4 regions of the Cellulosimicrobium sp. I38E genome follow, and region 2 is predicted to be linked to each of the others. Evidence: predicted binding sites of a transcription regulator. Region 2 holds the regulator's gene; each other region holds the start of a gene.
What was found. Region 2 encodes LexA, which represses DNA repair genes until DNA is damaged. Its sites were predicted from a motif close to TCGAACANNTGTTCGA; they were not measured.
Positions count from the first base shown of each region.

Region 1: the regulator LexA is predicted to act here: its motif matches at 929-944, upstream of A0J59_RS14870 (HNH endonuclease signature motif containing protein).
Region 3: the regulator LexA is predicted to act here: its motif matches at 673-688, upstream of ruvA (Holliday junction branch migration protein RuvA).
Region 4: the regulator LexA is predicted to act here: its motif matches at 1,186-1,201, upstream of A0J59_RS01360 (replicative DNA helicase).

Region 1 is NZ_LUAZ01000045.1:26,458-33,458, forward strand. Features, by position in the region: gene A0J59_RS14865 (phosphoribosylaminoimidazolesuccinocarboxamide synthase) at 1-490, shown strand, start outside; gene A0J59_RS14870 (HNH endonuclease signature motif containing protein) at 495-839, opposite strand; gene A0J59_RS14875 (PadR family transcriptional regulator) at 1,013-1,387, shown strand; gene A0J59_RS14880 (hypothetical protein) at 1,384-1,956, shown strand; gene purS (phosphoribosylformylglycinamidine synthase subunit PurS) at 2,145-2,432, shown strand; gene purQ (phosphoribosylformylglycinamidine synthase subunit PurQ) at 2,432-3,151, shown strand; gene A0J59_RS14895 (GNAT family N-acetyltransferase) at 3,162-4,310, shown strand; gene A0J59_RS14900 (hypothetical protein) at 4,382-4,693, shown strand; gene A0J59_RS14905 (LLM class flavin-dependent oxidoreductase) at 4,680-5,570, opposite strand; gene A0J59_RS14910 (MBL fold metallo-hydrolase) at 5,600-6,577, opposite strand; gene A0J59_RS14915 (hypothetical protein) at 6,589-7,001, opposite strand, start outside.
Region 2 is NZ_LUAZ01000021.1:4,881-12,195, forward strand. Features, by position in the region: gene A0J59_RS07535 (DUF5302 domain-containing protein) at 1-18, opposite strand, end outside; gene A0J59_RS07540 (aldo/keto reductase) at 185-1,276, shown strand; gene nrdR (transcriptional regulator NrdR) at 1,339-1,872, opposite strand; one part of gene A0J59_RS21525 (IS5 family transposase) at 2,347-2,694, shown strand; one part of gene A0J59_RS21525 (IS5 family transposase) at 2,696-3,226, shown strand; gene A0J59_RS07560 (barstar family protein) at 3,260-3,652, opposite strand; gene A0J59_RS07565 (LysM peptidoglycan-binding domain-containing protein) at 3,801-4,169, opposite strand; gene lexA (transcriptional repressor LexA) at 4,502-5,236, shown strand; gene A0J59_RS07575 (L-lactate dehydrogenase) at 5,333-6,343, opposite strand; gene A0J59_RS07580 (ATP-dependent DNA helicase) at 6,393-7,315, opposite strand, start outside.
Region 3 is NZ_LUAZ01000028.1:139,467-146,781, forward strand. Features, by position in the region: gene ruvC (crossover junction endodeoxyribonuclease RuvC) at 48-617, shown strand; gene ruvA (Holliday junction branch migration protein RuvA) at 771-1,409, shown strand; gene ruvB (Holliday junction branch migration DNA helicase RuvB) at 1,412-2,488, shown strand; gene yajC (preprotein translocase subunit YajC) at 2,675-3,127, shown strand; gene secD (protein translocase subunit SecD) at 3,209-5,200, shown strand; gene secF (protein translocase subunit SecF) at 5,200-6,318, shown strand; gene A0J59_RS10600 (adenine phosphoribosyltransferase) at 6,315-6,920, shown strand; gene A0J59_RS10605 (bifunctional (p)ppGpp synthetase/guanosine-3',5'-bis(diphosphate) 3'-pyrophosphohydrolase) at 6,995-7,315, shown strand, end outside.
Region 4 is NZ_LUAZ01000002.1:71,800-79,114, forward strand. Features, by position in the region: gene A0J59_RS01360 (replicative DNA helicase) at 1-1,119, opposite strand, end outside; gene A0J59_RS01365 (MATE family efflux transporter) at 1,578-2,888, shown strand; gene rplI (50S ribosomal protein L9) at 2,952-3,398, opposite strand; gene rpsR (30S ribosomal protein S18) at 3,418-3,654, opposite strand; gene A0J59_RS01380 (single-stranded DNA-binding protein) at 3,756-4,301, opposite strand; gene rpsF (30S ribosomal protein S6) at 4,447-4,737, opposite strand; gene A0J59_RS01390 (transglycosylase domain-containing protein) at 4,892-7,315, opposite strand.

The sequences.
Region 1 (7,001 bases), on a different contig from region 2:
GGTCGACGGCTCGCGCCTGCCCGAGCCGATCTTCACGCCCGCGACCAAGGCCGCCGTGGGCGAGCACGACGAGAACGTCTCGTTCGACGTCGTCGCCGAGCAGATCGGCCTCGACGACGCCACGCGCCTGCGCGACCTGACGCTCGCCGTGTACGCGCGCGCCGAGCAGGTCGCGCGCGAGCGCGGTGTGATCCTCGCGGACACCAAGCTCGAGTTCGGCGTCGACCCGACGACCGGCCGGACCGTCCTGGGCGACGAGGTGCTCACGCCCGACTCGTCACGGTTCTGGCCCGCGGACCAGTGGGAGCCGGGGCACGCGCAGCCGAGCTACGACAAGCAGTTCGTCCGCGACTGGCTCGTGTCGCCCGCGTCCGGGTGGGACCGCGCGTCCGACACCCCGCCGCCGTCGATCCCCGCCGAGGTCGTCACGCGCACCCGCGCCCGCTACCTCGAGGCGTACGAGCGGCTCACGGGCTCGACGCTCGGCTGAGCCGTCAGGCGGTCCGGGCGGCGACCGGGCGCACGTAGGTGTGCCCGCTCGGCGCGGTCCACCGGACCGAGCCGTCGGCGAGCAGGGCGGGACGCCAGCCGTCGCGCGCGCGGACGACCCGGTGGTGCCGGCAGAGCGCGACGAGGTTGTCGGCCTCCTGCGCGGCGGCCGCGTCGTCGTCGTCAGCGCCCGGCCGCGGGGCCACGACGTGGTCGAGGTCGCAACGGAACGCCGGGACGCGGCAGCCGGGGAACACGCAGGTCTCGTCGCGCGTGAGGACGCGCGCGACGGTCTGCGGCGACGGTCGTGCCCTGCCGCGCTCCGCGGCGGGGGCGAGCGGTGCTGCCATGCGGACCTCCCTGCGTCGTCGAGCCATGGTTCGTGCGAGGGCGGGGAAGGGGCAGGACCCCGCCCTCGCACCGTGCCCGAGCGTGCGTCTCGAACACGTGTTCGACTCTAGCGGCACCCTCTGACACGCGTCGAGGGCTGGCGCGATAGATCGTCATCCGATATATATCGATCATGGCATCGAGCCCTCCGGCGTTCCGCATGACCGAGCAGGCGTACCTCGTGCTGCTCTCGCTCAGCGCAGAGCCGCGGCACGGGTACGCGGTGATCCAGGCGGTGCGCGAGCTGTCCGACGGCCGCACCCGGCTCGGGGCCGGCACGCTCTACGGCAACCTCGACCGGCTCGTCGCAGCCGGGCTCGTGGAGCCGACCGGCGAGGAGGTCGTCGACGGCCGCCTGCGGCGCTACTACCGGGCCACCGACGACGGGCGCCGCGCGGCGCGGGCCGAGACCCTCCGCCTCGCCGATCTCGCCGAGCGCGCACGGCGGTCCCTGGAGCGCCACGGCCCGGCAGGCACCGCCGACGGCCTCGCGGGGAGCGGCGCGTGAGCGCGGGCGGCGCGGACCGGTACGAGCGGTCCGCCCGGTTCTGGCTCCGCGCCTACCCGCCGCGCTGGCGCCGCCTGCACGGTGAGGAGGCGCTCGCGGTGCTGCTCGACCTCGCGCCCGCACCCGACGACACCGGGGCGCCGCACGGCATCGGCGCGCGCGAGGCGTGGGGGCTGGTGCGCGCGGGCTGGGGGCTGCGGTGGCGCGAGCACCCGCCGCTCGGCCGCTGGCTGCTGTACCGGCTGTTCGACGCTCGGCTGCCCGCGCGCTACTGGTGGTGGGTGGCCGACGACATCCACGGGACGCTCTACCCGTGGCGCGTGACCATGACGGGGCTCGCGACCGCTCTCGCGATCTTCTACGGCTGGCCGGTGCTGGCGCAGGTCCTGTTCTCGGACGACGTCACCAGGCCCGACCTGTGGCTGATCCTCCTGTGGTGCGGGACGTTCCTCGGCGGGGGGCTGCTCTTCCGCCGTTCGCACGTCGCGCGCGCGTGGCGCAAGCACGTGCTCGACGGCAACATCCCCGTGGACACCCCGACGGACCCGCCGCGCGCGGCCGGTGCCTGATCCGGCGCCGCGCCGTCGTGCCAGGGTGCGGACGCCCGGCGGGACGGTCGTGCGCGCCCGGTAGACTGGCCGCGGAATCCCGCCGTCGGCTCCCGCTCGTCCCGTCCCACCGACCGTCCTCGACGGCCGTGACGTGGGCGGGATCCCGGAGCCCCGGCTCTCCCGAACTCTCTCGCCAAGGAGCCCCCGTGGGACGCGTCGTCGTCGAGGTCATGCCCAAGCCCGAGATCCTGGACCCGCAGGGCAAGGCCGTCGTCGGGGCGCTGCCGCGCCTCGGTTTCACCCAGTTCACGTCCGTGCGCCAGGGCAAGCGGTTCGAGCTCGAGGTCGACGGCCCGGTCACGCCGGAGATCCTCGCCGCCGCCCAGGAGGCCGCGGTCAAGGTCCTGTCGAACCCGGTCATCGAGGACGTCGTCCGCGTCGCGGACATCGAGGCGGACGCAGCGGCGACGATCACGTCCGAGGGGCTCGCCTGATGTCCGGCGCGACGCTCGCGACGGCGCGGATCGGCGTCGTCACGTTCCCCGGCACGCTGGACGACCGCGACGCGGCCCGCGCGGTGCGTCTCGCGGGTGGTGAGGCCGTGTCGCTGTGGCACGCGGACGCCGACCTGCACGGCGTCGACGCGGTCGTCCTGCCCGGCGGCTTCTCCTACGGGGACTACCTGCGCGCGGGCGCGATCAGCCGCTTCGCGCCCGTCATGGAGTCGATCGTCGACGCGGCCGCGGGCGGCATGCCCGTCCTGGGCATCTGCAACGGCTTCCAGGTCCTCACCGAGGCGCACCTGCTGCCCGGCTCGATGGTCAAGAACGACCACCTGCACTTCATCTGCCGCGAGCAGGTGCTCGTGGTCGAGAACGCGGACACGGCCTGGACGCGCGACTACACGGCCGGCCAGCGCATCACGATCCCGCTGAAGAACCAGGACGGCCAGTTCGTCGCGGACGACCGCACGCTCGACGAGCTCGAGGCGGAGGGCCGCGTCGTCTTCCGCTACGACGGCTGGAACCCGAACGGGTCGCGCCGGGGCATCGCGGGCATCACGAACGCCGCGGGCAACGTCGTCGGCCTCATGCCGCACCCGGAGCACGCCGTCGAGGCGGGCTTCGGCCCGGCGAACGAGGCGGGCCCGCGCGCGGGGACCGACGGGCTCGGCTTCTTCACGTCGGTCCTGGGCGCGCTCGTCAGCGCATGACGAGGTCGGCGTGACGGGCTCGCCCCCGCGCGTCCTGCCCGACGGCGCCGGGCGCCCGGGCGTGCACGTCACCCTCGAGGCGGTGCCCGGGGACGACGCCGCGGCCGAGCTCCTGCGCACCCGTCAGCAGGCGGAGCTCGCCGTGCGCTATGGCGAGCCCGACGCGGGCACGTTCGTGCCCGACGCCTCGATCGCGAACGTCGTGGTCCGCTCGGCCGGTGAGCCCGTCGCGTTCGTCGCGCTCCGCGACGTGTCGGGCACGCCCGACGGCCGCGGCGGCACCCATCCCTCGCGGACGGGCGAGGTGAAGCGCCTCTGGGTCGAGCCGGCCCATCGCGGCCGCGGGCACGCGCGCACGGCGATGCGGGCCGCGCACCGGCACGCGGTCGAGGCCGGGCTCGACCGCCTGGTCCTGGAGACCGGGACCCTCCAGCCCGAGTCGATCGACCTGTACCTCTCGCTCGGCTACGTCCCGATCGAGTCGTACGGGCACTACGCCGGGCACCCGCTCTCGCGCTGCTTCGCGCTCGACCTGGGGGCTGCGGACCCGGGCGTCGGCACCGGCCCTGCGGACGCGACCTCGGCGACGAGCAGCGGGCGCGGGGCGCGCGACGCACGCAGGCCCGCCACCCCGAGCGAGCCCGTGACCGTCCCCGCCCCTGGGGTCGTCGAGGTTCGCGCCGTCCCGTGGGACGACCCGGACGCGGCGGCGCTGCGGCGCGAGATGCACGAGACGTCCTCGGCGGTGCTCTACCCCGAGCTGTTCGCCGGGCTCGACGCCGCCGGAGGGTTCGAGTCCGTCGACGCCCGCGTGGGCGCCGAGGTCGTCGCGACCCTCGTCGCGTACCGGGACGGCGAGGCCGTCGGGTGCGCGTCGCTGCGCCGCCCCGCACCCGGGGCGCCCGTGGACGCGCTCGAGGTGAAGAAGGTCTTCGTCCGCGAGCGCGCACGCAGGACCGGGATCGCGCGCCGGCTCCTCGACGCCCTGGAGGCCGTCGCCCGCGAGCGACGGGTGTCCACCCTGCTGCTCGAGACGGGCATCCGCCAGCCGGGTGCGATCGCGCTCTACCGCTCGCTCGGGTACCGCGCCGTCGAGCAGTTCCCGCCGTACGTCGGGGACAACCACGTCGCGCTCTGCTTCGCGAAGCCGCTGGTCTGAGGGTCGCGCCGGGGTCCTCTCAGGGGTGTGCCGGATATGCCCGCGGTGTCCGGTCCCGCTAGGGTGTCCCCGTGATCCCCCTCGCGACCGGTGCCTACTCCGCGGCCTCCGTGATCCTCGAGCTCCTCGGCTGGGTCGCCGCGGTCGCGTCACGGGTGCCCGGCCGGGTCGGGGTGCTCGCGGGCGAGCTGCGCGAGACCGCGGTCGAGTGGGGCCTCCCGGTCGGCGAGGTGTCCGACCTCTACGCCGCCTTCCCCGTGCGCCTCGCGCTCGCCGTCGCCGCCGTCGCGCTCGTGTGCGCCGTCGTCGCCCTGGTGCACGGGCTTCGCGAGCGTCAGCGCGCCGAGGGGTCCGCGGACGCCGTGCGCGTCAGCGGTCGCTGAGCAGCGGCACGACCTCCCGGCCCAGGAAGCGGACGAACTCCTCGACGTCCGGCTCGTCGGCGGTCGGCTGGACCGCGACGGCCGTCGCGCCCGCGTCGGCCAGCGCCTGGACGGCCGCGGCGATCGTCGCGGCGTCCCCGCCCGCGCCGATGCCCTGACCCGCCTCCTTGCCCCACAGCGGCACCTCGCGGTCCACGCGCTCCTGCGCGTCCGGCCCCGTCGCCGCGATGAGCGTCGCGTGGACGTCGACGTCGCTCCCGGCGCCGGCACCGTTCCCGTCCCGGCCTCCTCGAGCCGCTGCGGCTGCCGCCCGGACGTCGGTCGGAGTGAGCGCGTTCGCGAGGATCAGGCCGTCGCCCAGCTCGCCCGCCAGCGCGAGCGACCGCGGGCCGACGCCGCCGAGCCACAGCGGGACGGGCTCCGTCGGGGGCCAGTCGAGACGCACGGCGTCGAGCGTCACGTACCGCCCCGCCGTCGTGACCTCCTCGCCCGCGAGCAGGCTCCGCAGCGCCGTGGCGTGCTCGCGGAGCAGCGTCAGTGGTGACGCGACGCGGACGCCGGCCTGCCCCATCCACTCCTGGACCCCGTGACCCACGCCCGCGACTAGCCGCCCGGGGAACATCCGGGCGAGCGTCGCGACCTCCATCGCGGTGATCGCCGTGCTGCGCAGCGGGGCGGGCATGAGGCCGATGCCGACGCGCACGCGCTCGGTCCAGGCGAGCGCTGCCGCCGCCGACGCGAGGCCCGACTGCTTGAAGCAGTCCTCCCACACCCAGAGGTCGTCGAGGCCCGCCTCCTCCGCGGTGGTGGCGAGCCGCCGCAGGCTCTCCGGCGCGTGGGTGGGCACGAACGCGATACCGAGCCGTGGTGTCGTCATCCCGTCATCGTGCCGGGCGCCACCGACACTCAGCCGTCGTGCCGGGGCGCACGTGGCCCCCCGTGGGCGGGCCGCCGTGCGAGCTCGTCGGACTGCGCCAGGAAGGCGAGCTGCGCCGCGACGGACTGCCGCGCCGCCCCGAGGACGGACGGGTCGACGTCGGCGTAGACGCGCGCGACCACCTGCTCCACCGCGTCGTGCGCCCCCGCGGACAGCCCGAGCGCGGCGAGCGCCGCCCGGACCTGGGCGAGGCGTTCGAGCCGGTGCTCGCGGTACGCGCGCACCCGATCCGCGAGGTCGGCGACGACCGGCCCGTGGCCGGGGAGGCCCGTCGCCCGGCCCGTCCCCGCGGACGCGACCGCCTCGATCGCGTCGAGGCTCGCGAGGTACGCGCCGAGCGAGCCGTCGGGCTGCGCGATCACCGTCGTGCCGGTCCCGAGCACGGTGTCCCCGGTGAGGACCGTCGTGCCCGACGGCGACCCCGCGCCCCCGGTCGCGGCCTCATCCGACCGGGTGTCGCCAGGGGTCCCGTCGCCAGGGGGCGCGTCACCAGGGCGCGTGCCGCCTCCGGCGAGGTCGTCGGCCGGGGCGGGCCGGCCGTCGTCGGGCAGCACGAGGCAGACCGAGTCGACGGTGTGGCCCGGGGTGGCGAGGACGACGACGCGCAGCCCCGCGGCCTCGATCACCTCGCCGTCGTGCAGCGGCTCGCCGCCGTGGCAGTGTGCCGGGTCGACGGCGCGCACCGGCGCCCCGGTGCGCTCGCGCAGCCCGGGAGCGCCGGCCGTGTGGTCGCCGTGGCGATGCGTGACGAGCACGAGCTCGACCGGCCCGGCCGCGGCGAGCGCGTCGAGGTGCGCCGCGTCGTCGGGCCCCGGGTCCACGACGACGCGCGTCGCCGACCCGGGCGCGCGCAGCACGTACGAGCGCGTGCCGTCGAGCGTCATCGGGCCCGGGTTGTCGGCGCGCAGCACCGCCGCGAACCGGGTGACGGGCGTGGGCTCTGTCATGGCGGGCCGGCTCAGGCGCGGTGCCGCAGGACCGTCGGGCGGCCCTCGTCGTCCCACTGCGAGAAGCGGGCGTCGATCAGCGGGCCGACGAGGTCGTACGTCTCCCACGTGTCCGGCACGCGGTACACGTCCTCGGGCTCGCCGTCGCCCGGGCTCACCGCGTCGACGTAGTCCTCCAGGTAGAGGCCGCCGTCGTCCTCGTCCTCCTCGTCACCGGTGTAGTACGCGCTCGCGAACGCTGCGCCGACGTCGTCGAGGTCCTCGTCGACGAGCCTGCCGTCGCACGCGGCGAGCACGAACGCGCCGGGCGTCGTCCTCCGCTCGCGCAGCGCGGCGAGGTCGTCAGCGGCGTCCTCGGCGATCTGCTCGGAGACGTGCCCGCCGAGCACCGCCCACGCGAGGAACATGCCGATGTGCGTCGCGC
Region 2 (7,315 bases):
CTGCTGGTCGGACGCCATGGCGGTCTCCTCGTCGATGGGGAACTCGGTCGTGCACTGCGGTGTCGGCCCGACGGTGCGGGCACCTCGCCAGCCTCCCGCACCCCGTCGCCGGACGCCACCTGATTTGTCCCCGGCTCGCCGGCTCCCCGACGGCCGTCGGACGGCGTCCGGTAGCGTCGGCACCGTGCCGCCCGACGCCTCTCCTGCCCCCGCCTCCCGACCGAGCGCGCCGCCGTCGCCCACGGACGGCGCCCCGCCGCCGCACCGCCGCCTCGGTCGTTCCGGGCTCGCGCTGCCGACCGTCTCGCTGGGCCTGTGGCAGAACTTCGGCGACGCCGACCCCCGGGCGACCCAGCGCGAGATCGTGCTCCACGCGGTCGACCGCGGGGTGACCCACCTCGACCTCGCGAACAACTACGGGCCGCCGGGCGGAGCGGCGGAGGAGTCGCTGGGTCACCTGCTCGCGCGCGAGCTGCGGCCGGTGCGCGACGAGCTCGTCGTGACGACCAAGGCCGGTTACCGCATGGGACCGGGCCCCTACGGCGAGGGCGGCTCGCGCAAGTACCTGCTCTCCTCCCTCGACGCGTCGCTGCGCCGCCTCGGGCTCGACCACGTCGACATCTTCTACTCCCACCGCTTCGACCCGACGACGCCGCTCGAGGAGACCGTCGGCGCGCTCGCCACGGCGGTCCGCTCGGGGCGCGCGCGGTACGCGGGCATCTCCTCCTACTCGGCGCGCCGCACCCGGGAGGCGCTGCGCGTCGCGGAGCGGCTCGGCGTCGACCTGGTCGTGACCCAGGTGTCGTACTCGATGCTCAACCGGTGGGTCGAGGAGCCCGACCCGCACGATCCCGCGGGGGCGTCCGTGCTCGACGTCGCCGGGGCCGAGGGCCTCGGCGTCGTGGCCTTCTCGCCGCTCGCCCAGGGGATGCTCACCGACCGGTACCTGCGCGGGGTCCCGGACGACTCCCGTGCGGCGCGCGGCGGGCCGCTGCGTCCGGCGTTCCTCTCGGACGCGAACCTCGACCACGTGCGCCGGCTCGACGGCCTCGCGCGCGCCCACGGGCGCAGCCTCGCCACGACGGCGATCCTCTGGGCGATGCGGGACGAACGCGTCACCACGGTCCTGCTCGGCGCCAGCTCGACACGCCAGCTCGACGAGAACCTCGCCGCGCTCGACGCGCCGGCTCTCACCGCGGAGGAGCTCGCCGCGGTCGACGCCCTGCCCGCGGACACGGGCATCAACATCTGGGCTTCGCGGTCCAGCGACCTCTAGCACCGCGGACGCGGTCCGGTGGCCACGGCGCGCGAGCGACGACGGGGCACGGTGTCGCCGTCTCAGGCGTGGGGCGCGGGCTCCTCGCGCACGTCCTCGGCGGGAGCGGCGCCGTCCGGGCCATCGGCCCGTGCCGCCGACTCGCGCTCCTCGCGCTCGACCCGGAGCGAGGTGATGGCGCTCTCGAAGTCCTCGAGCGAGTCGAACGCCTGGTAGACGCTCGCGAAGCGCAGGTACGCGACCTCGTCGAGCTCACGCAGCGGCCCGAGGATCGCGAGCCCGATCTCGTACGCGTCGAGCTCCGCGCTGCCGCTCGCCCTGATCGTCTCCTCCACGCGCTGCGCGAGCACCGCCAGGTCGTCCTCGTTGACGGGGCGTCCCTGGCAGGCCTTGCGCACGCCGTTGACGATCTTCTCGCGCGAGAAGGGCTCCGTGACGCCCGAGCGCTTGACCACGGACAGGCTCGCGGTCTCGATCGTCGTGAAGCGGCGGTTGCACTCGGGGCACTGGCGGCGCCGACGGATCGACGCGCCGTCGTCCGAGGTGCGCGAGTCGACGACGCGGGAGTCCGCGTGGCGGCAGAACGGGCAGTGCATGGCGGGCTCCTCCGCGGGTTCGCGCCGACGGGTCGGCGCGACGAACGTATGCCGTCGCGGCGGGGCGGTGCAACACGCCTCCGACGACGGGACCCCGTCGAGGGTGGGACGACGGCGCACAGGCGGCCGCCCGTGGACAGCAGAACGGGGGCGGTCGTGATCGACCGCCCCCGTCGGGACGCCCCCGTCCCCATCACGCGCGTGACTCGCCTCACGCGCGGCGACGTGCACAGGAGTCGCGGTGGACCGCGCGCTCCTCGCCTCGTCCGCCCAGCCCCCCAGCCGGCGTTGTGAGGTGACACTAACTTAGGTGCGCCTAATCAGGGATGCAACCCCTGCGACCCGACACACGAGGGTTTCCTGCCGTGTCCTGCGTCACACCGGACTCGGACCCGCCGACGACGACGGACTGCGCGCGCCCCCTAGGGCGTGTCTCCCTAGTCGCGCAGCCCCGATGCTGCAGAGTGTGCGGTCGTGGAACGTGGTCGGGAGTTGTCGGACGAGCAGTGGGCAGTGATCGGCCCGTTGATGCCGAAGGTGTCGGGCCGCTCGCGTCCGTGCCGGGATCATCGTCAGGTCGTAGAGGGGATCGTTCACCGGTATCGGACCGGGGTCGCGTGGCGTGATCTTCCCGAGCGGTTCGGCCCGTGGCAGACCGCGTGGAAGTGCCATGCGCGGTTCTCGCGCGACGGGACGTGGGACAAGATCCTGGCGGCCTTGCAGGCTCGCGCGGACGCGAACGGAGTTATCGACTGGCGGGTGAGCGTGGACTCCACGATCAACCGGGCGCACCAGCACGCCGCCACGTTGCCGCGGACCACGGGGGGCACTGGCGAATCACAAGAATCCGGAACGGCGAGAACCGGCTGACCACGCCTTGGGTCGCTCTCGGGGCGGGTTGTCGACGAAGATCCACGCCGCGGTCGACGGCGACGGGCGACCGCTCGCGGTGCTCGTGGGACCGGGCCAGGGCGGTGACGCGCCGATGTGTCTGCCGCTGTTGGACGCGATCCGGGTCCCTCGGGCAGGGGCGGGACGCCCGCGCACCACTCCCGACGCCGTGTTGGGCGACAAGGCGTACTCTTCGCGCGCGATCCGGTCAGAGCTGCGCCGGCGCGGCATCGTCGCGGTCATCCCCGAGCCGCGTGACCAGCAGGCCCACCGTCGCCGACGCGGGTCACGCGGTGGTCGGCCCGTGACCTATGACCGCGTCACCTACCGGGGCCGCAACACGGTCGCGCGGTTCTTCAACCGCATCAAGCAGTGGAGAGCACTCGCGACCCGCTACGACAAGCACGCGCTCGTCTACCGCGGTGGCGCCGTTCTCGCAGCGATCCTGCTCTGGCTTCCCTGACTAACTCGTACCTGGGCCCAGTCTCGACGTTCGTCACAGCCCAACGGCACGGGGAGCGCCCATCGAGTCGCTGCCGAGTTCACGGTCGTCGCTCTGTAGGAGCAACGCCATCGTGGCGCCAGCCTCGGCCGCGCCGCGCGCCTGGGTGACAAAGATGTCCATCAAGGCCGGAGCGAAGTCAGGCAGTGCCGCGGCGAAGCGGTCGAACCCGAGGAACACCAGCGCCAGGCCCGCCGCCGACGGCTGCCAGCCATACTCCCGTGCGACAACGTCTGAAAGGCAGTCGTTCAGCGCATCGAGATTCCGGCCGTAGTAGGCGGGAAAGTCCAACGCCACTGCGAGACCGCGATGCACTTCCGGGCCCGTCGACCAGGAACCAGCATCAAGTACCACTACCTGAAGCCCTCGGGCAGTGAGCTCCTCCACAGCCCCATCGAGTTCTGAACGCCGAGAGAACACCGTCACCGGGAGACTCGCCAAGGGTTCACGAGCATGACCTGCCGATGGGACCGCTCCAGACGAGGACTTGCTCACCCACGAGATGCTACGCAGCTGGCGTCTTGGGAGACACGCCCTAGGCGGACGCCGGGAGGAGGATCTTCTGCCCGGCCTGGAGGCCCGACGACGAGAGCCCGTTGAGCTCGGCGAGCCCGTTCACGACGTCCCGCAGGTCCTCGCCCGGAGCCGCCACGCCCTGCGCGAGCTCCCACAGCGTCTCCCCTGCGGTGACGACGTGGACCCGGACCTCCACGGGCTCGCCCGGCGCGCCCGCGACGGCGACGCCCACGCGCGCGGCGAGCAGCAGCAGCACGGCCGCAAGGAGCACGAGGACCACGCGGCCCCGCCGCGTGAGCCGCAGCGGCCGCTCGCCCGCGCGCTCCGGCGCCGCAGCCCCGCCAGCGCGGCCGAGCGGCCCGACCGCAGAGATCGCCATCGCATCCATGCCTGCTCCGTCCCGGCCCGCGGGCCCGATCGCCTTCCCCGGTCGATCGGACGCCGCGAGCCTCTTGCCTCCGTGCCGACCGGGTCGGTCGAACACGTGTACGTAGAACACCTGTACGAAGGTCTATCACGAACGACCGACAGAGTCGAGACATGCTCGAACAGGTGTTTGATTCGTGTCGCAACCTCCCCTAGCCTGGTGTCAGGTCGGTTCGCCGGACATGTCCGCTCGGACCTGGAGGAACGACCGAGGTCCCGAGGCGCACGCCCCGGGGAGGGGAGGCCGCAGGCCGGGAGGCGTCGGCGGCCGCGACGGACGAAGGCGGAGCGACCATGGCGGCACGAGGCACGGACAGGGCACGGGGGCTCGCCGAGGTGCGCGAGCTCCCGGACGGGTCGGCGGGGGGTGACGGGCTCACGCCGCGGCAGCGCCTCGTGCTCGAGACCATCCGCGCCTGCGTCGAGCAGCGTGGCTACCCGCCGAGCATGCGGGAGATCGGCGAGGCCGTCGGCCTGACGAGCCCGTCGTCCGTGAAGCACCAGCTCACGACGCTCGAGCGCAAGGGCTTCCTGCGGCGCGACCCGAACCGCCCCCGCGCGATCGAGGTCGTCCAGCCGGACGACGCGCGCCGCGCGACCCCGCTCGGGACGGCGGGCGCCGCGCCCCAGCCCGCGTACGACGAGGCGCACCCCGCGCCGTCGTACGTCCCGGTCGTCGGTCGCATCGCCGCCGGCGGGCCGATCCTCGCGGAGCAGGTCGTCGAGGACGTCTTCCCGCTGCCCCGCCAGCTCGTCGGCGAGGGCGAGCTCTTCCTCCTGCGGGTCCAGGGCGACTCGATGATCGACGCCGCGATCTGCGACGGGGACTGGGTCGTCGTGCGCCGCCAGCCGGTCGCGGAGAACGGCGAGATCGTCGCGGCGATGATCGACGGCGAGGCCACGGTGAAGTCTCTGCGTCGCGCGGACGGCCACGTGTGGCTCATGCCGCACAACGCCGCGTACGACCCGATCCCGGGCGACGACGCCCAGGTCCTCGGGCGCGTCGTCTCCGTCCTGCGCAGCCTCTGAGCGACCGGGGTCCCACCCCGCAGCACGCCGAGAGCCGGGTGGTCGTCGACCACCCGGCTCTCGCGGTGCTCTGGCCCGGCCGCCGGGCCCGGCCGGTCAGAGACCGAAGCGGCGGGCGACGGCGCGCAGCGACTCGGCGGACGAGCGCAGGCCGGCGAGCTCCTCGTCGGCCAGCGGGACCTCGACCCGCTCGGCGGCGCCCCGGCGGTCGACGAGCGTCGGCAGCGAGAGGCACACGTCGTCGAGCCCGTACGCGCCGTCCAGGAGCGTCGAGACCGGCAGGATGCGGTGCTCGTCGTCGAGCACGGCCTCGATGATGCGCGTGCCCGCGAGCCCGACGGCGTAGTTCGTCGCGCCCTTGCCCTCGATGATCCGGTAGGCCGACTGCACGACCTCGCGCGCGATGTCGTCACGGACCTCCCCCGTGAGGGGCCCCCGCCCGCCGAGGCCGGGCCACTCGAGCAGCGGCACGCCGCCGATGGTCGCGGAGCTCCACAGGGGGATCTCGCTGTCGCCGTGCTCGCCCGCGATGTACGCGTGGACGTTCTGCACCGCGACGCCGCAGTGCTGGGCCACGAGGAAGCGCAGGCGCGACGAGTCGAGCACCGTCCCGCTGCCGAAGAGCTGCGTCGGCGGCAGCCCGGAGAACTTGAGCGCCGCGTACGTGACGATGTCGACGGGGTTGGTCACCATGACGTAGACCGCGTCCGGGGCGACCTCCACCAGCCCGGGCAGGATCGTGCGCATGAGGCCGATCGTGCCCTCGGCGAGGTCGAGCCGCGTCTGGCCGGGCTTCTGCTTCGCCCCCGCCGTCACGACGACCACGTCCGCCCCCGCGCACACCGCGACGTCGTCCGAGCCCTCGACCCGAGCCATCGGCATGAACTGGATGCCGTGCTGGAGGTCGAGCACCTCCGCCTCGACCTTCGCCCTGTTGACGTCCAGGAGCGCCACCGTGCGCGCGGCGCCGCGCATGAGGGCCGCGTACGCGAGCGTCGACCCGACCGCGCCGGCCCCGACGATCGCGAGCTTCGTGGTCCGCGCTCCCCCTCCCGGACCGCCCGTGGTCGCGTCGCCGGTGCCCTGCGGGGACGTGCTCGTCGTCATCTCGCCTCCGTGAAAGTTCGCTGGATTCCCTGATGCTCGCGGGAAGGACTCAGCCTAGGGCGGCGAGGCGCCGGAGCGCAGCGGTAGCGACGTCGCGGTCGGTCGTCTGCCAGAACCCCGGCATGGACCGCGTGAGGAACGTGCCGTAGCGCGCGGTCACGAGACGCGGGTCGAGGACCGCGACCACGCCCCGGTCCGCCGTGGACCGCACGAGCCGGCCGGCGCCCTGCGCCAGCAGGAGCGCGGCGTGCGTCGCGGAGACCTGCATGAACCCGTTGCCGCCCGCGGCCTCGACCGCACGGGCCCGGGCCGACTTCACCGGGTCGTCCGGGCGCGGGAACGGGATGCGGTCGATGAGCACGAGCTGGCACGACGGGCCCGGCACGTCGACGCCCTGCCACAGCGACAGCGTGCCGAACAGGCACGTCGCCGGGTCGGCGGCGAACTCGCGCACGAGCGTCGGGAGCTGGTCGTCGCCCTGGCACAGGACCGGCACGTCGAGCCGCTCGCGCATCGCCTCCGCCGCGGCGACCGCGGCGCGGCGCGACGAGAACAGGCCGAGCGTGCGCCCGCCCGCAGCCTCGACGAGGGCCGCGATCTCGTCGAGCTGGTGCTCCGTCGACGCCTCGCGGCCCGGAGTGGGCAGGCGCTTGGCGACGTAGAGGATGCCCTGCCGCGCGTAGTCGAACGGGCTCCCGACGTCGAGCCCGCGCCACCGCGGCGCGTCGGCGTCGCCGCCCTCGCCGCCGTTCCCGAGGCCGAAGGTGCGCGCGACGGCGTCGAAGCTCCCGCCGAGTGCGAGCGTCGCGGACGTGAACACCCCGGTCCGCTCGGCGAGCAGGTGGGTGCGGATGAGACCGGCGACGCCGAGCGGGGCGGCGTGCAGGCGGCTGGCGCCCTCGCCGAACCGGTCGGCCGACCAGCCGCCCTCGCCGGGGCGGGAGCACCAGAGCACGTCGTGCCCGGTCGGGT
Region 3 (7,315 bases), on a different contig from region 2:
CCGCGAGGCGGCGACGTCCCGTCGTCGGCTCGTGGGAGGGTAGCGGGGTGCGCGTTCTCGGAGTGGATCCTGGGCTGACCCGGTGCGGTGTCGGGGTGGTGGACTCCGCGCGGGGGCGGAGGGCCGAGCTCGTGGCCGTCGGCGTCATCCGGACGGACCCGGACCTCAGCGTGGACCTGCGGCTCCTGCGGATCGCGGAGCGGCTCGACGCGTGGTTCGACGAGCACGTGCCGGACGTCGTCGCGGTGGAGCGGGTCTTCGCCCAGCACAACGTCGGGACCGTGATGGGCACGGCTCAGGCCGCGGGTCTCGCGATGGTCGGGGCGGCGAAGCGGGGCGTCCCCGTGGCGCTGCACACGCCGTCCGAGGTCAAGGCCGCGGTCACGGGGAGCGGGCGTGCCGGCAAGGAGCAGGTCCAGCGCATGGTCGCGAGCATCCTGGGGCTCGCGGAGCCGCCGAAGCCCGCGGACGCGGCTGACGCGCTCGCGCTCGCCATCTGCCACCTGTGGCGGCCGTCGGGTGCGCTCCAGGGCGGCGAGCGGCACGAGCTAACCCCGGCGCAGCGCGCCTGGGCCGCGGCGGAGCACGCGGCGAAGGGGCGGCGGTCACCGCGCTGACGGCTCCCGTGTCGGTCGACCGGGGCGTGGGCGCACCTTGCTAGAGTGACCGCGGTCGTACGGGTGTTCGACGCACTCCTCGGTGCCGCCCGAGGTCGTGGGCCGGTCGACCATCGGACCAGGTCGGCGCTGCCGACCGGGAGAGGAGCCTGGGTGATCGCGTCGCTGAGCGGAGTCGTGGCGAGCGTCCAGCTCGACCGCACCGTGCTCGAGGTCGGGGGAGTGGGCTACCTCGTGCACGCCACGCCCGCCACGCTCGCGGGTCTGCGGGTCGGCGAGGACGCCCGGCTCGCGACGAGCCTCGTGGTCCGCGAGGACTCCTTCACCCTGTACGGGTTCGCCGACGACGACGAGCGCAGCGTCTTCGAGACCGTGCAGACCGTCAGCGGCGTCGGGCCGCGGCTCGCGCTCGCGATGCTCGCCGTGCACACGCCCGACGCCCTGCGCCGTGCCGTGGCCGGCGCCGACATCGCGGCCCTCGTGCGCGTCCCCGGCATCGGGAACAAGGGCGCGCAGCGGATCGCGCTCGAGCTGGGCGACAAGCTCGGGCCGCCCACCGGTGCCGACGCCCCCGAGGCCGGCGCGACGGCCGTCGGGACCGGGCCGCGTCAGGTCGACGACCGACGCGACCAGGTGGTCGAGGCGCTCGTGGGCCTCGGCTGGAACCTCAAGGCCGCGGACGACGCCGTCTCCACCGTGCTCGCGGAGGCCGGTGTCGACGTCGTCGAGGCGCCCGACGTGGCCGGTGCGCTGCGCGCCGCGCTGCGCGTCCTCGGCGGACCGAGGGGCTGACCATGGCGAACTTCGACCAGGTGGGCGTGGACGGGTTCGGCGGGGACGGGACGTTCTCGTCCGAGCGGATCGTCGCGGCGGGTGCCGACGACCTCGAGCGCGCCGCCGAGGCTGCGCTGCGTCCGCGCCGGCTCGAGGAGTTCGTCGGGCAGGCGGTCGTGCGCGACCAGCTCTCGCTCGTGCTCCAGGCCGCGCTCGCCCGCGGGAGCTCGCCGGACCACGTGCTCCTGTCTGGGCCGCCCGGGCTCGGCAAGACGACGCTCGCCATGATCATCGCCGCCGAGCTCGGGACGTCGCTGCGCGTGACGTCCGGCCCGGCGATCCAGCACGCGGGCGACCTGGCTGCCGTGCTCTCCTCGCTCGAGGAGGGCGAGGTCCTCTTCATCGACGAGATCCACCGCCTCGCACGGCCGGCGGAGGAGCTCCTCTACATGGCGATGGAGGACTTCCGGGTCGACGTCGTCGTGGGCAAGGGCGCGGGCGCGAGCGCGATCCCGCTCTCGTTGCCCCCGTTCACGGCGGTCGGCGCCACGACGCGCGCGGGACTGCTGCCCGCGCCGCTGCGCGACCGCTTCGGCTTCACCGGGCACCTCGACTTCTACTCGAGCGACGAGCTCGAGCGCGTGCTCTCCCGGTCCGCCGGGCTGCTCGGCGTGGCGCTCGACCCGGACGCCGCGCGCGAGATCGCGGGCCGCTCGCGCGGCACGCCCCGCATCGCCAACCGCCTGCTGCGGCGCGTGCGCGACTGGGCGCAGGTCCGCGGCGACGGGAGCATGGACCTCGCGGCCGCGCGGGCGGCGCTCGAGGTCTACGAGGTGGACCCCATCGGCCTCGACCGCCTCGACCGGGCGGTCCTCACGGCGCTGTGCACGCGGTTCAACGGCGGGCCGGTCGGGCTGACGACGCTCGCCGTGACGGTCGGCGAGGAGGCCGAGACGGTCGAGACGGTCGCCGAGCCGTACCTGGTGCGCGAGGGGCTGATCGGGCGGACGCCCCGGGGGCGTGTCGCGACGCCGGCCGCGTGGGCGCACCTCGGGCTCACCCCGCCGCGCGAGGGCGGCACCCTGTTCGACGCCTGACGGCCCGGCCGTGCGGGCCTCGCGGCAGGGCCCCGTGACGGCGGTCACAGGCGCGCCGAACGTGGTCCTAGAATGGTCGGGACCCGAGCGGGCGGAACTCCGCGGCGAGACGGCTCGTTGGTGAACCGTGCGCGCACGCCTAGACTGCGCGCAGATCCCGCACAGAACAGGACACGAGACTCCGTCATGGATATCAGCTTCATCCTCATCCTCGCCCTCGCGGCGGGTGCGATGTTCCTCATGACCAGCCGCACCCGCAAGCAGCAGCGCGAGGCCCAGAACTTCCGGGCGACCCTCGCCCCCGGGCAGGAGGTGATGACGGGCTCGGGCATGTTCGGCACGATCGTCGACGTCGACGAGGACGCTGACGTCATCACGATCGAGTCCACGCCGGGCAACCAGTCCCGGTGGCTGCGCGCGGCCATCGCGAAGCTCGTCGAGCCTCCGGTCGAGACCGAGGAGACGGAGACCGACGAGACGTCGGAGACCGCGGCGGTCTACGGCAGCGCGAACGCCGACCCCAGCACGTCGAAGGGGGACGTCGACGACCTCGTCGTCCCCGACGACCTGTCCGGTCTGACCGACGACGGGTCGGAGAAGGAGCGCGGGCGCCGGGACGACGGCACCGATACCAAGTGACCTTATGCCGGTCGCTGCCGCGACCGGTCTGACGCGGTGGGCCGCGAGGCCCACCGCACACGCACGAGAAGAGACGGACAGTTGGCCACCAGCAGCACACGAGCGAGGCCCGTACGGACCCTCGTCACCCTGGGAATCCTCATCGTCGTCCTCTTCGGGTCCCTCTTCGCGGGCACGAAGCTCGACCCGAAGACCGAGGACAACCCGGGCGGGGCGAGCCTGACCCCGGGCCTCGCGCTCGATCTCGAGGGTGGCACGCAGATCATCCTGCAGCCCGTCACCACCGACGGCTCGCAGCCGACGGCCGAGGACATCAACCAGGCGATCAACGTCATCCGCCAGCGCATCGACGCGCAGGGTGTCTCCGAGGCGGAGATCACGAGCCAGGGTCAGAACAACATCGTCGTCGGGATCCCCGGGCAGCCGTCCCAGGAGACGATCGACCTCGTCAGCACGTCGGCGCAGATGCGCTTCCGGCCCGTGCTGACCGTGGGGATGCCGACCGCGACGCCGGCCGACGAGGCGACCGACGCGGCTGCGGGTGAGGACGCCGCGGCAGAGGACGCACCTGACGCGACGGAGTCCGCGGACGCCGCCGAGTCCGGCGACGCGGCCACCGAGGAGACGGGCGACCCGGCCGCCGACGAGGCGACGGACGCTCCTGCGGAAGACGCCGCGTCCGACCCGGCCGACGAGGCGACGCGACCGGAGAACCCGAGCGACCTGGCCCAGATCACGCCCGAGCTGCAGGAGCAGTTCGACGCGCTCGACTGCACGCTCCCGGAGAACCTCGTCGGCGGCGACAGCGGTCCGACGGACTCCGCGTTCGTCGCGTGCGCCGACGACGGCTCCGCCAAGTACATCCTCGGTCCCGTCGAGATCGAGGGCACGGACATCTCGAACGCCAACTCCGGCCTGCGGGTCGGCCAGAACGGCGTCGTCACGAACGAGTGGGTCGTCAACATCGAGTTCGACGGCGAGGGCACCCAGGCGTTCCGCGACGTCACGACCCGCCTCACGTCGCTCCCGGCTCCGCAGAACCAGTTCGCGATGGTGCTCGACGGCCTGGTCATCTCGGCGCCGGTGTCGCAGGTCGCCATCCCGGACGGCAAGGCCGAGATCTCCGGGAGCTTCACGCGCGACAGCGCGGCGACGCTCGCGAACCAGCTCAACTTCGGCTCGCTGCCCCTCACGTTCGAGGTGCAGAGCCAGGAGCAGATCTCCGCGACGCTCGGCTCCGAGCAGCTCGAGAAGGGCCTCCTCGCGGGCGCGATCGGCATGCTGCTCGTCGTCATCTACTCGCTCTTCCAGTACCGGATGCTCGGGCTCGTGACCGTCGCGTCGCTCGGTATCGCCGCCGTCATCACGTTCGGCGTCATCTCGGTCCTGTCGTGGACGATCGGGTACCGGCTGTCGCTCGCCGGCGTCGCGGGACTCATCGTGGCGATCGGCATCACCGCAGACTCGTTCATCGTGTACTTCGAACGCATCCGCGACGAGCTGCGCGACGGCCGGACTCTGAACTCTGCGGTCGAGAAGGGCTGGCAGCGCGCGCGCCGCACGATCCTCGCCTCGGATGCCGTGAACTTCGTTGCCGCGATCGTCCTGTACTACCTGGCGGTCGGCGGTGTGCGCGGCTTCGCCTTCACGCTCGGTCTGACGACGCTCGTCGACCTCGTCGTGGTGTTCCTCTTCACGCACCCGCTGATGCAGCTGCTCGCCCGGACGAAGTTCTTCGCGAACGGCCACCCGGCCTCGGGCCTCGACCCCCGGCGCCTGGGCGTGCGGACCGCGCGGTACGCGGGCCGTGGTCGCGTCGTCGGCGCGACCACCACCGAGGCCGCGCCGGTCGCGGGCGCGGAGCCCGAGGACGCGCCGGTGACGGACGCCCCCGAGCCCACGCGTGCGGCGCCGGTACGGGAGACCGTCGGCGCCGGCGTGGGCCGAGCCGACGGGCCGCGCATGACCATCGCTGAACGCCGGGCGGCCGAACGGCGCGCCGCCGCGGCGTCCGGCGACGACGGGTCTCCTTCCGCTGACGCGGCGGGCGACGAGAACGAGGAGAAGCACTGATGGCCAGCGGTTTCGCCCAGTGGGGCAACGACCTGTACACGGGCCGTCGGTCCTACGCCATCGTCGCGAAGCGACGCGGCTACTTCCTGGTGGCGATCGTCCTGGTCGTCCTCTCGCTCGGGGTCATCGGCATCCGCATGGCGGGTGGTGGCCTCAACCTCGGGATCGAGTTCCGCGGCGGGTCCGAGTTCACGGTCTCCGGCGTGTCCGACACGTCGCAGCACCCGGCGCTCGACGCTGTCGCGGCGGTCGCGCCCGAGGAGGTCCCGCGCGTCACCTCGGTGGGCTCCAGCACGGTCAGGATCCAGACCGCCGAGCTCAGCAACGAGCAGGTCGAGCAGGTCGCCACGGAGCTCGCCGACGCCTACGGCGTCTCGACGGGCGAGGTGACGAGCTCCTACATCGGCCCGACCTGGGGCAAGGACGTGTCCCAGAAGGCGGTCGTCGGCCTCGTCGTGTTCCTGCTGCTCGTCAGCCTGGTCATGACGGTCTACTTCCGGAACTGGCGCATGGCGCTCGCCGCGGTCATCGCCCTGTTCCACGACCTGGTCGTCACGGTCGGCATCTACGCGCTCATCGGCTGGGAGATCACCCCGGCGACCGTGATCGGGCTCCTGACGATCCTCGCGTACTCGATCTACGACACGGTCGTGGTGTTCGACAAGGTGCGGGAGAACACCGCGGGCGTCCTCGACCAGACGCGGAGCACCTACGCCGAGCGGGCGAACCTCGCGATCAACCAGACGCTCGTGCGCTCGATCAACACCTCGATCGTCGCGCTGCTCCCGGTCGCGGGCATCCTCTTCATCGGTGCGTTCCTCCTCGGTGCCGGCACACTGCGCGACATCGCGCTCGCGCTGTTCGTCGGCATGGCCGTGGGAGCGTACTCGTCGGTCTACCTCGCCACCCCCCTCGAGGTCGCCCTGCGCGAGCGCGAGAAGCCGATCCGGGACCACACGGCGAAGGTGCTCGCGCTGCGGGCCGAGCGCGTCGAGGCGGCGGGCGACGACGAGGACGCCGCGCTCGCGGCAGCCGGCGTCGGGGCGGGTCACCGCCAGCTCCAGCCGGGCGAGCACCTGGGCAACAAGGCGCAGCCGCGCCGCCGTCGTCCCCGATGACGGACCAGCACCACACGCCGACCGGCGAGGTGGACGGCCTGCGGGCCGTCGGCCTCGCCGGTCTCGGCGCGCAGCGGGCGTCCCGCGTGCTCGAGCTCGTCCGCGCCGTGCCCGACTACCCTGGGCCCGGCATCACCTTCCGCGACATCACCGGGCTCCTCGCCGACGGCGAGGCCTTCGGTCACGTCGTCGAGGCGCTCGGGGACGTGGCGCGTGCGGCGGGCGGCATCGACCTCGTCGCGGGCATGGAGGCGCGGGGCTTCCTGGTCGGCGCCCCCCTCGCGACGCACCTGGGCGTCGGCTTCGTGCCGCTGCGCAAGGCGGGCAAGCTGCCGCCGCCCACCGACGCCGTGACGTACGACCTCGAGTACGGCACGGCGACGATCGAGCTGCGCTCGGGAACACTGCCGACCGGTGCGCGTGTTCTCGTGGTGGACGACGTGCTCGCGACCGGGGGCACGGCGGCTGCGGGCGCCGAGCTCGTCGAGCGCGGGGGAGGCGTCGTCGTCGGCCTCGCGTTCCTCATGGAGCTCGAGGGCCTGGGTGGTCGCGAGCGGCTCGCGGGCCGCGACGTGACCACTCTGGTCCACGTCGAGTCGTAGGATTGCCACTCCGGTCGTCTCGGCTGGTCGTCGACACGGTGTCGGCGATCGCCGGCCTGCGGAAGGAGGCGCGCATGAGCGAGAACACCCGGACGTCGCGCGCCCCGGAGAAGGCGGGCGCGCAGCCGACCCCGGGGCAGGGCGGTTCCGGCGGGCGTGGGGTGCGGTCGCGCCTCGTGCGCTTCGGCGCCCGGCCGAACGCCGGCAGCCCGGCGCTCGAGCCGGTGCTCCAGGCCGTCCGCACCAACCACCCCCGCACCGACCTCACGGTCATCGAGCGTGCCTACGAGACCGCGGAGCGCGCGCACCGCGGGCAGCTGCGCAAGAGCGGCGACCCGTACATCACCCACCCCGTCGCCGTCGCGACGATCCTCGCCGAGCTCGGCTTCGACGGG
Region 4 (7,315 bases), on a different contig from region 2:
CTCGGCGCGTCGGGAACTGCCGTCGCCCAGCCAGACGCCGAGCGCGTAGGGATGGATCGGGAGGTCGGCCTCGGGAAGGTCGAGGGGTGCCGTGGTGGCGATCGAGTGGTTCGCGCGTCGCTCAGCCGTCGCGGTCCGGACCGTGGCGGCGAGCTCCTCAGTCGTGCGCACGGACGACTCGGGTGTCTCACCCGCACGCACCGCGCGTCGCTGGGCGCGGGTCGAGGTCACCCACTGGTGCTGCGCGTCCGCGACGATCACCGTGCCGTCGTCGAGCTCGACCTCGTAGCACGGGCGGTCGACCATGACCTCGGTCGCCGCGACGACCCGCGTGGGCGTCCCGTCTGCGGAGACGAGCAGGTCGCCGACCGCGACGTCGCCCATCGTCGTCCAGCCCGACGGCGTGGCGAGCGGCGTGTCGAGCGCGAGGGCCTTGCCGATGGCCGGTCGCGCCGCGACGACGATCATCTGGCCGGGGTGCAGGCCGTTGGTGAGCCGGTCGAAGTCGGAGTAGCCGGTCGGGACGCCGGTCATACCCTCGCCGCGGCCCTGGGCCGCCTCGATCTCGTCGAACGTCGGGCCGAGGATCTCCGAGAGCGGGAGGTAGTCCTCGGTCGTGCGCCGCTCGGTGACGGCGTAGACCTCGGCCTGGGCGTTGTTGACGATCTCGTCGACGTCGCCGCCGTCGGTCGCGTAGCCGAGCTGCACGATGCGCGTGCCGGCCTCGACGAGGCGCCGGAGCACGGCGCGCTCGCGCACGATGCGCGCGTAGTACCCGGCGTTCGCGGCGGTCGGCACGCCGGCCATGAGGTCGTGGATGTACGGGGCGCCGCCGATGCGCTGGAGCTCGCCGCGCTTGGTCAGCTCCGCGACGACGGTGATGGCGTCGGCGGGCTCGCCGCGGCCGTAGAGGTCGATGATCGACTCGTAGACGACCTCGTGCGCGGGGCGGTAGAAGTCGGAGCCACGGATCTGCTCGATGACGTCGGCGATGGCGTCCTTGGACAGCAGCATGCCGCCGAGCACGCTCATCTCCGCCGCGACGTCCTGGGGTGGCGTCCGGTCGAAACCTGACGGCCCCGGTCCCCCGTAGCTCTCCTCGAGCTCCTCGATCGACATGCGCCCCTCGCTCCCCCGAGCCCGTCACGACCCACCGAGGGACCGCGCGACCGGGACAAACTTACGTCGTACACGTGTTCTACAGCGGGCCACCCACACGACTGTCCCGGTGGCCGCGCCTCCCGCCTCCGACAGGCACGACCCCGCGACACTAGATCGCTGTTCCACGCCCCGCAAACGGCCCTGTGCACGCCCGGTGGACAGGGACCCCCGAACCTGTGGACACACTCCCCCACACTGTGCACACCCGGTGGAAAACGGTGTGGACAACCTCACGATCTCCCTGTGTACATCAGCGTGAGCGGCCCCTGACCTGCCTCGTCACTACCCTCAGGGGTGTGGAAGAAAGAAAGTCCGACGACACGCCGACGACACGCCGGACACCGCCCGGCCACCCCGGCGACACCCGGACGCCACCCGACCCCGCGCCGTCGTCCACAGGTCGCCGCACCCGCTCCGTGCTCGACCGCGAGATCCTCGCGCTCGCCGTCCCGGCCCTCGGCGCGCTCGTCGCGGAGCCGCTCTTCGTCCTCGTGGACAGCGCGGTCGTCGGTCATCTCGGCACCGCCCAGCTCGCCGGGCTCTCCCTCGCCTCGACGCTCCTGGTCACGCTCGTCGGGCTGTGCGTCTTCCTCGCCTACGCGACCACGGCCGCCGTCGCCCGCCGCATCGGTGCCGGGCACACGCGCGAGGCGCTCCAGTCGGGGGTCGACGGCCTGTGGCTCGCCGTCGGGCTCGGCGTCCTGCTCGCCGCCGCGCTGTGGGCGACCGCGCCCTGGGCCGTCGGCGCGACGGGCGGGACCGGCGAGGTCGCCGAGCACGCGGTCGTCTACCTCCGCTGGTCCGCCCTCGGCCTCCCCGGGATGCTCCTCGTCCTCGCCTCCACGGGCGTCCTGCGCGGCATGCAGGACACGAGGACGCCCCTGTGGGTCGCGGCGGGCGGTGCGACGTTCAACGCGGTCCTCAACGTCGTCCTCGTCTACGGCGCAGGCCTCGGGATCGCCGGCTCGGGCATCGGGACGGCCGTCGCCCAGCTCACCATGGGCGCGGTGCTCGTCGTCGTGGTCGTGCGCGGCGCGCGCCGCCACGGCGCGTCCCTGCGCCCCGCCGCGGGCGGCATCTGGTCGAACGCGCGCGCCGGCGCCCCGCTCTTCGTCCGCACCCTCTCTCTGCGCCTCGCGATCCTGCTCACCGTCTTCGTCGCGACCGGGCTCGGCGAGGTCACGCTCGCGGGCTACCAGGTCGTGAACTCCGTCTGGGGGCTCGCCGCCTTCGCCCTCGACGCGCTCGCCATCGCCGCACAGGCACTCGTCGGCCACGGGCTCGGGGCCGACGACGTCCCGCGCGTCCGCGCCGTCCTGCGGCGCACGCTCCAATGGGGCGTCGCAGCGGGCGCGGCGATCGGGCTCGTCATGGCCGCGGGCGGCTGGTGGTTCGCGCTGCTCTTCACGTCCGACCCCGACGTCCGCACCGCCGTGGCGGTCGGCATGGCGGTGTGCGGTCTCCTGATGCCCATGGCGGGGTGGGTGTTCGTCCTCGACGGCGTCCTCATCGGCGCCGGCGACGGTCGCTTCCTCGCCTGGGCGGGCATGCTCACGCTCGTGGTCTACGTGCCGTTCGCCCTCGCCGTCCGGCAGTGGGCGCCCGACGGCGCAGCGGGCCTCGCGTGGCTGTGGCTCGCCTTCGCGGGGGTCTTCATGGCGGCCCGCGCCGTCACCACCGGCCTGCGCGCCCGCGGCAGCGCCTGGATGGTCACCGGCACCACGTGAACAGCACGAGGGCCCGGCCCCTCCGTGGAGGGACCGGGCCTTCGAGGACTGCTCAGCAGCAGATCAGGCAGCGACGACCTTCACCGCGAGGGTCGCGGAGACCTCCGGGTGGAGGCGGACGGAGACCGTGTAGTCCCCCGTCGCCTTGATCGGCTGGCCGATCTCGATCTTGCGCTTGTCGACCGACGCGCCCGCGGCCGTCACGGCGGACGCGATGTCCGCCGTCGTCACGGCACCAAAGAGGCGACCGGCAGCGCCGGCCTTCGCCTCGACGACGACCGGCTTCGACTGCAGCGAGTCGCGGATCGCCTTCGCGTCGTCGAGCGACGCGATCTCGCGGGCCTTGCGCGCCTTGCGGATCGCAGTCACCTGCGACTCGGCGCCCTTGGACCACGGCGTGGCGAGCTTGCGCGGGACGAGGAAGTTACGGGCGTACCCGTCCTTCACCTCGACGACGTCGCCGGGCTCACCGAGACCGGTGACCTCGTGGGTCAGGATCAGCTTGGCCATGAGTTCTCTCCCTTCCCGCTCAGCGAGCCGTCGACGTGTACGGCAGCAGCGCCATCTCGCGCGCGTTCTTCACCGCACGGGCGATCTGGCGCTGCTCCTGGACGGAGACGCCGGTCACGCGACGCGCGCGGATCTTGCCGCGGTCGGAGATGAACTTGCGCAGCAGCGCGGTGTCCTTGTAGTCGACCGACTCGATCTTGGCCGACTTCAGCGGGTTGGACTTCTTCTTGGGCTTGCGCACCACAGGCTTCGCCATGGTGTTGCTCCTCTACAAGGTGCGATCCCCGCGCGCGGTCCGCACCGACGAACGGTGCGGCACCCGCGGGGACGGGTGTGTGTTCTGGGAGTGGCGGGCGATCAGAACGGGGGCTCGTCGGAGAACGAACCACCGGACGACGCGGGGCCAGCCGAGGCCCACGGGTCGTCGCTCTGCTGCTGACCGCCGCCGGAGCTGAATCCGCCGCCGGAGGCACCGCCGGAGTTGGCGCCACCTCCGTAGCCGCCACCGCCGCCGAAGCCGCCGCCACCGCCACCCGAGCGCTGGGCGCGGGTGACCTTCGCGGAGGCGTAGCGCAGGGAGGGACCGATCTCGTCCACCTGCAGCTCGACGACGGTGCGCTTCTCCCCCTCACGAGTCTCGTACGAGCGCTGGACGAGGCGGCCCTGCACGATGACGCGCATGCCCTTCGTCAGCGACTCCGCGACGTTCTCCGCGGCCTCGCGCCAGATCGAGCAGCGCATGAACAGGGTGTCCCCGTCCTTCCACTCGTTCGACTGGCGGTCGAAGGTCCGCGGCGTCGACGCCACCGTGAAGTTGGCCACCGCCGCACCCGAGGGGGTGAAACGCAGCTCCGGGTCTCCCGTGAGGTTCCCGATCACCGTGATGACGGTGTCACCTGCCATGGCCAGCTCCTTCGTGTGTCGTCAGCATCGTCGCGTTCGTGCTCGTAACGGGTCTCGCGTCGCTCATCCCATCACGCGGCGCCCACACGCGCTACGGCGTGCAGCATCCCGGTGCGGGACGGTCGGACGGGGGACGCGGGGAGGATCAGCGAGCGTCCGTGCGCAGGATCTTGGTCCGCAGGACGACCTCGTTGAGGCCGAGCTGACGGTCCAGCTCCTTGGCGGTGTCGGAGGTCGACGTGAAGTCGACGACCGCGTAGATGCCCTCGGACTTCTTCTTGATGTCGTACGCCAGGCGGCGACGACCCCAGATGTCCACCTTGTCGACGGAGCCGCCGTCGGTCTTGATGACCGACAGGTACTTGTCGAGCGACGGGGCGACGGTGCGCTCCTCGATCTCGGGGTCGAGGATGATCATCAGTTCGTACTGACGCATGCGGATAACCCACCTCCTCTGGTCTTCGCGGTCACGGTCTCTCCGTGACAGGAGGGTTCATGCATTCGTGCTGCTGCCGTCCGACGAGCGGACGGCAGCTCCCCAGGGTACCCGCTCGGCGCGGGCCCCTGGAAATCTGCGGAACAGCCGGGCGTCAGCCGCCCTGGCCGGGGTTCGTCCCTCCGCCACCGCCGCCACCGCCGCCACCGGGACCCCCGCCGCCCCCGTCGCCGGGGTCGGGCGTCTCGGTCGGCTCCTCGGTCGGCTCCTCCGTCGGCTGCTGCCCCGGGTCGACGCCCTTCGAGACGACGAGCGAGATGGTCGATCCCGGTGGGACCTCGCTCATGGACGACTGGCTGATGACGAAGCCGCGTGGCTGCTGGTCCGAGAACTCCTCGGTGATCCGCACCTTCAGGCCGGCCGCCTCGAGCTGGGCGCGCGCGGCCCGGCTCTCCATGCCGACGACGCCGGGCACCGTGACGTTCTCCGGCTGCTGCGGCTCCTCGGGCTCCTCCGTCGCGGGCGCCTCCTCGGTGGGCTCCTCCGTCGGCGTCTCTGTCGGAGTCTCCGTCGGCTTCGGCTTGGGCGGCGTGTACGGCAGGAACTCGCCGACCGGCAGGTTGGCCGTCGCGGCCTGCATGTACGAGGTCCACGCCTCGACCGGCCACGAACCACCCGTGATCTCGGGATTGTTCATGTTGGCCCACTTGCCGAACGGCGTGATCTGCTCCTGCTCGTTCTCCGGCCCGGTCTGGTAGAGACCGACGACGGTCGCGAGACCCGGCGTGAAGCCGGCGAACCATGCGGACTTGTTCTCGTTCGACGTCCCGGTCTTCCCCGCGGCGGGACGACCGAGCGCCTTGGCCGGCTCCCCGGAGCCCTGCTCGACGACCTGGGACAGCGCGTACTGCGTCGCCGCCATCGTCTCGGTGTCGAACTCGGCGGTCCGCTTGTCGGCGCCCGGCGCCTCGTACTTGACGTTCCCGCGCGCGTCGACGACCTTCGCGACGATGTGCGGCGTCGCCTTCTGCCCACCGGCCGCGATCGTCGCGTAGGCGTTCGTGAGCTCGAGCGGCGTCACCGTCGCGGTGCCGAGCACGTTGGACGCGTTAGGTGCGACCTTGCCCTTCGTGATGCCCAGTCGGGTCGCGACCTCGGCCGTCTTGTCCGGGCCGGTCTCGATGTTGAGCTCGGCGTACACGGTGTTCACGGACTGTGCGGTCGCCTTGACGAGGTCGATGTTCCCCCACGAGTGGTCGCTGAAGTTGCGGACCTTCCAGTCGCCGCCGTCGTTCGCTCCCTCGAACGTCATCGGCGAGTTTCCGTCGTACCGCTCGTCGAGCGTGTGGCCGTTCTCGAGCGCCGCGACGAGCGTGAACGGCTTGAAGGTCGACCCGCCCTGGGCGGCGCCGAGCGTCGCGTTGTTGTACTGGTTCTGGAGGAAGTCGGCGCCGCCGTACAGCGCGCGGATGGAGCCGTCGTTCGGGTCGATGGACACGAGCGCCGCGCGGAGGTTCGGGGAGACGGGGTTGTCGTCGCCGCGGCTCTCCTGGGGCAGCGTGTCGATGGTGTCGACCGCGGCCTTCTGCATCGCCGGGTCGATCGTCGTGGTGATCTGGTAGCCCTTGCTCGTCAGGTCAGCCTCGGAGATGTCGATGCCCTCGCTCGCGAGCTCCTTCTCGACCATGGCGAGCAGGTACCCCGTCGGCCCGGCGTACTTGTCCGACTTCACGTAGGGGATCGCCTCCGGGAAACCGGCCCCGATCGCCTCGTCGTACTGGGCCTTGTCGATGTGCCCGTCCTTGAGCATGTTGTCGAGGGACCGCTTCCAGCGGTGCTCGGCCTGCTCGGGGTTGTTCGCCGGGTCCCAGTTGGTCGGGTTGGGGATGATGCCCGAGATCATGGCGGCCTGCGACACCGTGAGGTCGGCCGCGTTCACGCCGTAGTACTTCTGCGCGGCCGCCTGGATCCCGTACGCGCCGCGACCGAAGTAGATCGTGTTGAGGTAGTTGCCGAGGATGACTTCCTTCTTCTGCTGCTGCGTGATCTTCAGCGCGAGGATCGCCTCGCGGGCCTTGCCCGCGTAGTCCGTAACCGTGTCCGTGTAGTAGCGCTCGACGTACTGCTGGGTGAGCGTCGAGGCGCCCTGGCGGCCGCCACCCTTGAGGTTGTTGTAGAAGGCACGCGCGATGCCACGGAAGTCCACGCCCGAGTTCGTCCAGAAGGTGCTGTCCTCCGAGGCCACGACGGCGTTGCCCACGTAGTCGGGCAGCGTCTCGTAGTCGACGAGGGTGCGATCCTCCGAGGCGTACTTCCCCATCTCGGTCGTCCCGTCGCCCCAGTAGACCGTCGAGGTCTGGGCACCCACGCTCGGGAGCTTCGTCGGGACGTCGGTCGTGACCCACGCGGCGACGAGCACGCCTGCGACGAGCGCGACGCCGGTCAGCATGGTGCCGACGACGACGCGCCAGGACGGCAGCCAGCGGCGGAAGCTCTTGACGTGCGAGCGGGGGTAGTTGAAGAACCGACGGCGCCCGCGGGGGGTCGTCCGTCCGTTCGTCCTCGTGGATCGCGCCAC